3 regions of the Kitasatospora terrestris genome follow, and region 2 is predicted to be linked to each of the others. Evidence: predicted binding sites of a transcription regulator. Region 2 holds the regulator's gene; each other region holds the start of a gene.

Region 1 (2,259 bases), 730 kb from region 2:
ACCGCGACCGCGTTGAAGGTGCCGCGGATCTTGTTGACCACCAGGGTGGAGAGCGCCTCGCCGTCCACGTCCTCGGCGATGATCAGCAGCGGCTTGGAGGCGCCGGCCTGCAGGACCTTCTCCAGCAGCGGCAGCAGCTCCTGGATGGAGGAGATCTTGCCCTGGTTGATCAGGATGTACGGGTCCTCGAGGACGGCTTCCTGGCGCTCCGCGTCGGTGACGAAGTACGGCGACAGGTAGCCCTTGTCGAACTGCATGCCCTCGGTGAAGTCCAGCTCCACGCCGAAGGTGTTGGACTCCTCGACGGTGATCACACCGTCCTTGCCGACCTTGGCGATGGCCTCGCCGATCAGCTCGCCGACCTGCGGGTCCTGCGCGGAGAGGGCGGCGACGGCGGCGACGTCCTCCTGGCCCTCGATCTCGCGGGCGATGGAGAGCAGGTGCTCGGAGACGGCGGCGACGGCCTTGTCGATGCCCTTCTTCAGGGCGGCCGGGCCGGCGCCGGCGGCGACGTTGCGCAGGCCCTCGTTGACCAGGGCCTGGGCGAGCACGGTGGCGGTGGTGGTGCCGTCGCCCGCGACGTCGTTGGTCTTGGTGGCGACCTCCTTGACCAGCTGCGCGCCGAGGTTCTCGTACGGGTCGTCGAGCTCGACCTCGCGGGCGATGGTCACACCGTCGTTGGTGATGGTGGGGGCGCCGAACTTCTTGTCGATGACGACGTTGCGGCCCTTGGGGCCGATGGTCACCTTGACGGTGTCGGCCAGCTTGTTGACGCCGCGCTCCAGCGAGCGGCGGGCGTCCTCGTCGAACTGCAGGGTCTTCGCCATGATCCCGTTTCCCTAGGGTTGTGCTGCCTACGTGAACCAACAACCGCGCCCCGGGCCCCTGTCAGTACTGACACGGATCCGGGGCGGGCTGGAACGACTTACTTCTCGATGATCGCGAGGACGTCGCGAGCCGAGAGGACCAGGTACTCCTCGCCCTGGTACTTCACCTCGGTGCCGCCGTACTTCGAGTACAGGACGATGTCACCGACGGCGACGTCGAGCGGCAGGCGCTGGCCGTCCTCGAAGCGGCCCGGGCCGACGGCCAGGACGACGCCCTCCTGGGGCTTCTCCTTGGCGGTGTCCGGGATAACCAGGCCGGAGGCCGTGGTGGTCTCGGCGTCGAGCGGCTGGACCACGATGCGGTCCTCGAGCGGCTTGATGGCAACCTTGCTGCTGGTGGTCACGTCCGAGCTCCCCTTCGGAGATTACGGGGTTGTCTAACAGGTAGGGGGCGATGACCGCACGTCTGCCGTCGCGGGGGTCAGACACGCTCCATCGCGTTAGCACTCTCCCTGGGGGGAGTGCCAGGAACGACCTTAGGACGCCGTTAGCACTCAGTCAACCAGAGTGCCAACAGCGTCGCGCGGAACTCGCGCGGACCCGGGGGAGAATGGTCCCGTGGAGATCGAATCGTTCCGGGCGCTGCTGACCGGTCAGGGCCGCGACCTGCTGGCCGAGCTGCGGGAGTTCACGCCGTCCGAGGAGCTGGCGCTGGCCACCCGGCTGCGCCGGGACCACCCGGCCGAACTGGTCCGGGCCGCGTTCGAGCAGGCCCGGCTGCGACAGCGGGCCCGGGACAAGTTCGGCGCGGACGCCGAGGCGATGTTCTTCACCCCGGACGGCGTCGAGCAGGCGACCCGGCGCAGCGTCGCCGACTGGCGGGCCCGGCGCTTCGCCGGGCTCGGCGTGGCGCGCCTCGCCGACCTGTGCTGCGGGATCGGCGGCGACGCGATCGCCCTGGCCCGCGCCGGGGTGGCGGTGCTGGCGGTCGACCGCGACCCGCTGACCTGCGCGGTCGCCGAGGCGAACGCGGCGGCGCTGGGCCTGGCCGAGCTCGTCGAGGTGCGCTGCGCGGACGTCTCCGAGGTCGACACCACCGGGTACGACGCGGTCTTCACCGACCCGGCGCGGCGCACCTCGCGGGGCCGGGTGTTCGACCCGGAGGCGTACTCGCCGCCGCTGTCCTGGGCGGTCGAGGCGGCCCGGCGCACCCCGTACGGCGCGCTGAAGGTCGCCCCGGGCATCCCGCACGAGCTGGTCCCGGACGGTGCGGAGGCGGAATGGGTCTCCGACCACGGCGACGTGAAGGAGGCGGTGATCTGGTTCGGCACGGGGGCGGCCGCCCCGCACCGCGCCACCCTGCTCCCGGGCGACCGGACGCTCACCGGCGGCGACCTCCCGGATCCGGAGGCCGGCCCGGTCGGCCGCTACC
Region 2 (2,259 bases):
TCGCCCTCGCCGGCCAGCTGGATCCGGGTGCCGTTGTCGACACCGGCGGGGATCTTCACGGTCAGCGTGCGGCGGGCCCGGACGCGGCCGTCGCCGGCGCACTCGGGGCACGGGGTGGGCACCACGGTGCCGAAGCCCTGGCACTGCGGGCAGGGGCGGGAGGTCATGACCTGGCCCAGGAAGGACCGGGTGACCTGGGAGACCTCGCCCTTGCCGCGGCACATGTCACAGGTCTGCGCGGAGGTGCCGGGGGCGGCGCCCTCGCCGTTGCAGGTGGTGCAGGTGACGGCGGTGTCGACCTGGAGTTCCTTGGTGGTGCCGAAGGCGGCCTCCTCCAGGGTGATCTCCAGGCGGATCATGGCGTCCTGGCCGCGGCGCGTCCGGGAGCGCGGACCGCGCTGGCCGGAGGCGGCGCCGAAGAAGGCGTCCATGATGTCGGAGAAGCCGAAGCCCGCCGCGCCCGCGCCGAATCCGCCCGCGCCGCCGCCGTTGGGCGACAGCGGGTCGCCGCCGAGGTCGTAGACCTGGCGCTTCTGCGGATCGGAGAGCACCTCGTAGGCGGCGTTGATCTCCTTGAACCGCTCCTGCGTCTTCGGGTCGGGGTTGACGTCCGGGTGCAGTTCGCGTGCGAGGCGTCGGAACGCCTTCTTGATCTCGTCCTGCCCCGCGTCGCGTCGGACGCCGAGTACCGCGTAGTAGTCCGTGGCCACCAAATGCTCCGGTTTGTTCCGCCTCTAGAAGTGCTTGCGATCGACTGCGCCGGCTCCGACCGGCATCCCTGCTACGACTCGGCCAGGATCTGGCCCACGTACCGTGCCACCGCTCGCACCGCCCCCATTGTGCCCGGGTAATCCATCCGGGTCGGACCGATCACCCCGAGCTTTGCCACGCTCTGGTCGCCCGAACCGTAACCGACCGAGACCATCGAGGTGGAATTGAGCCCCTCGTACGCGATCTCGTGGCCGATCCGGACCGTCATCCCGGACTCCGCCGTCTCGCCCAGGAGGCGGAGCAGGACGACCTGCTCCTCCAGCGCCTCCAGCACGGGCTGGACGGTGAGCGGGAAGTCGTGGCCGAAGCGGGTCAGGTTGGCGGTGCCCGCCAGCATGATCCGCTCCTCGTTCTGCTCGGCGAGGGTCTCGAAGAGGGTGGCGAGCACGACGCTGACGATCGGCCGTTCGACCTGCTCGAAGCCGGACGGCAGATCCTCCAGGACCACCGGGACCTCGGGCAGCGGACAGCCGCCGGCCATGCCGTTGAGCTTGGCGCGCAGGTCGCCGAGCAGGGTCTCGCCCACCGTGCCGGGGCAGTCGACCAGTCGCTGCTCGACCCGGCCGGTGTTGGTGATCAGCACCAGCATCAGCTTGGTCGGGGTGATGGCGACCAGCTCGATGTGCCGCACGGTGGAGCGGGTCAGCGAGGGGTACTGGACGACGGCGACCTGCCGGGTCAGCTGGGCGAGCAGCCGCACCGTGCGGGCGACCACGTCGTCCAGGTCGACGGCGCTCTCCAGGAAGTGCCGGATGGCGCGCCGCTCGGGCGCGGACATCGGCTTGACTTCGGCGAGCCGGTCGACGAACAGCCGGTACCCCTTGTCGGTGGGGATCCGGCCCGCACTGGTGTGCGGCTGCTGGATGTACCCCTCCTCCTCCAGCGCGGCCATGTCGTTGCGCACGGTGGCCGGGGAGACGCCCAGGTTGTGCCGCTCGACCAGGGCCTTGGAGCCGACCGGCTCCTCGGTGCCCACGTAGTCCTGGACGATCGCGCGCAGCACCGCGAGCCGCCGCTCGTCGAGCGGGCGGACGGACGGGCGGGCGTCGAACCGCCTGGCCTCGGGCTTGCCGTCCTCGGGCATGGCACGCACCTCCGTCTTCGTCCGTTGACCTGGTAGCCGTCCCCCGTCTGGCACTCCGGAAGGCAGAGTGCCAGGACCGTACCTGCCAGTGTAAGGCCCGGGTCCGACGGCAGGAACGGCCCGGCCACGTGATCCTCGTCCGAGTGGCAGCATCGAACTCAGAAGGCACCTGAGGAGGAAGCGGCGATGTCGACGTCACAGCACTCCCGGTTCGCGCCCGACCGCGGTCTGACCGGGCGGATGGTCACCACGATGTTCCTGATCGGCCTGGTGTACGTGGGCTTCACCGGGCTGCTGATCGTGCTGCTGCGCGGCGCGTGGCCGCTGATCGTCCTGATCTCGGGCGGCCTGTTCGTCGCCCAGTTCTGGTTCAGCGACAAGATCACCGAACGGGCGATGGGCGC
Region 3 (2,259 bases), 2.0 Mb from region 2:
TGCCCTACGCCATGCTGAGCCTCGGCATCGTGCTGCTGGTGCTGGACACCCGCGGCTCCTACGGCCTGGCCGGTGCCGTCGCGGCGGCGTCCGCCGTCGCCCAGGCCCTGGTCGGCCCGCAGACCGGCCGGCTCGCCGACCGCTACGGGCAGTCCGCCGTGCTGGTCCCCGGCGTCCTGGTGCACGCCGTGTCGGTCGGCGCGCTGATCGCCCTGGCCCTCGGCCACGCCCCGGCCTGGACGCTCTTCCTGGCCGCCGTCCCGGCCGGCGCCTCGGTGCCGCAGATCGGCGCCATGGTCCGCGCCCGCTGGGTGGCCAAGCTGGCCGACGACCCGGCCGGGCTCAACACCGCCTTCGCCTTCGAATCGGTCACCGACGAGTTCACCTTCGTGATCGGCCCGGTGCTCGCCACCGCGATCGCCACCGGCGTCTCCCCCGCCACCGGCCTGGTCGCCGAGGCCGTGCTCACCGTGGCCGGCGGCCTGGCCTTCGCCGCCCAGCGCGCCACCGCGCCCGCCCTGAAGGTCCCCGCCCCGGGCACCGCGCGCGAGTCCGCGCTGGCCGCACCCGGCGTACGGCTGCTGGTCGGGGCCTTCCTCGGCGTCGGCACCGTCTTCGGCGCGATGCAGGTCTCGGTCACCGCCTTCGCCGAGTCGGCCGGCCGGGCCGGGACGAGCGGCATCGTGTACGGCGTCTTCGCCGGCGGCTCGATGCTGGCCGGCGTGCTCTACGGCATGATCGCCTGGCGGCACTCCGCCCGGCAGCGGATGCTCGGCTGCTACGCGCTGCTGGTGCTCGGCTGCTCCACCCTGTGGGCGATGCCCAACCTGGTCGCCCTCGCGATCGCCGGGCTCTTCTGCGGCCTCGCCATCGCGCCCACCCTGATCACCGGCTACACCCTGGTCGAGACCCTGGTCGCCGACGGCGCCAAGACCGAGGCCTTCACCTGGCTGACCGGCGCGATCGGCCTCGGCCTGGCGGCCGGCTCGACCGCCGCCGGCCAGCTGATCGACCACGGCGGGCCCTCGGCCGGCTTCCTGGTCCCGGTGGTCGGCTCCGGGCTCGGCCTGGTGGCGCTCGTCACGATGCGCCGTCTGCTGGTGGCCCCGGCCACCGCGGCCCGTACCGTTGCCAGGAGCGTCCCGCTCCGGCCGCAGCCGGTCGGCGCCGCCTCGCGCGGCTGACCGCGCGGCCGACGCTGGACTGACGCGGCGGAATGCCGCATCATGGACCGTTGTTAGCACTCATCAGGTGAGAGTGCCAGGGGGAGTGCAGGAGGAAGAGCAAGTGCCCACGTACCAGTACCAGTGCACCGAGTGCGGCAACGGCCTCGAGGCGGTGCAGAAGTTCAGCGACGACGCACTGACCACGTGCCCCGACTGCCAGGGGAAGCTCCGCAAGGTCTTCTCGGCCGTGGGCGTGGTCTTCAAGGGCTCGGGCTTCTACCGCACCGACAGCCGCTCCTCGTCGAGCAGCTCGGTGGGCGCCTCGTCCTCCTCGACCGCCTCCACCTCCTCGTCGACGCCCTCCTCCTCGACGTCGACGTCCTCCGCTCCCGCCGCGAGCTGAGCGAAGCCTTCCCGGAACCCGGTGGTGCCTGCTGGCGCCGCCGGGTTCCGCGTTTTCTCCCCCCGCCCGGGTGTCCCGCTCACGCCCGGGTGCGCGTTCCCACCCGGGTGCGCGCTCCCGCCCGGGTGTGCGTTCCCACCCGTTCTCACCCGGGTGGGGTACTCCGGTTGTCCACAGGGCCGGTCTGTCCACAGGAAATCGGGGGGCCCTGGGCCGGGCCGGCACTCGGTCGCACTCTGGTTCCGCGCCTCCGGCCGGGGGCGTTCCGACCGGAGAAATGCGGTGCCGCCATGACCACGTACCTCGTTCCCCCGCTGCCCGCGACCGCCGTGCCGCCGCGCCGCGACATCCCGCCGTTCCCGCCGATCCGACGCGGCGGGGGCGGCCGCCACCGGCTGCAGCACGCGGTCCGGCGCAGGCCCGGGGTGCTGGTCACCGGGCTGATCGCGGCCCTCACCGCACTCGCGGCCGGCCCGCTGCGACCCGGCCCACCGCCCGCGGCGCCGCCCGCCGGCTGCGTCGCCGCGTCAACCGGGAAGATCGGATTTCACCCGTAACCTCACCGGGCTGACGCCGTTCAGCGCAGCATGAAGGGCTTCAAGGAATTCCTGCTCCGCGGCAATGTCATCGACCTGGCCGTGGCGGTCGTGATCGGCGCCGCATTCACCAACATCGTCAACGCCTTCGTCA

Evidence for each region. The regulator HrcA, encoded in region 2, represses chaperone genes, less so after heat shock. The targets are predictions, from matches to a motif close to TTNGCACTCNGNNNNNCNGAGTGCNAA.
Region 1: groES (co-chaperone GroES) is a predicted target of HrcA. The motif match lies at 1,375-1,401, and genes of this name have one in related genera.
Region 3: ABEB06_RS22300 (FmdB family zinc ribbon protein) is a predicted target of HrcA. The motif match lies at 1,238-1,264, and genes of this name have one in related genera.

Annotation. Positions count from the first base shown of each region.
Region 1 is NZ_BAABIS010000001.1:3,519,011-3,521,269, forward strand. It holds gene groL (chaperonin GroEL) at 1-827, opposite strand, end outside; gene groES (co-chaperone GroES) at 926-1,231, opposite strand; gene ABEB06_RS15975 (class I SAM-dependent methyltransferase) at 1,446-2,259, shown strand, end outside.
Region 2 is NZ_BAABIS010000001.1:2,793,548-2,795,806, forward strand. It holds gene dnaJ (molecular chaperone DnaJ) at 1-710, opposite strand, end outside; gene hrcA (heat-inducible transcriptional repressor HrcA) at 782-1,855, opposite strand; gene htpX (zinc metalloprotease HtpX) at 2,042-2,259, shown strand, end outside.
Region 3 is NZ_BAABIS010000001.1:4,814,004-4,816,262, reverse strand. It holds gene ABEB06_RS22305 (MFS transporter) at 1-1,184, shown strand, start outside; gene ABEB06_RS22300 (FmdB family zinc ribbon protein) at 1,288-1,569, shown strand; gene ABEB06_RS22295 (hypothetical protein) at 1,860-2,126, shown strand; gene mscL (large conductance mechanosensitive channel protein MscL) at 2,157-2,259, shown strand, end outside.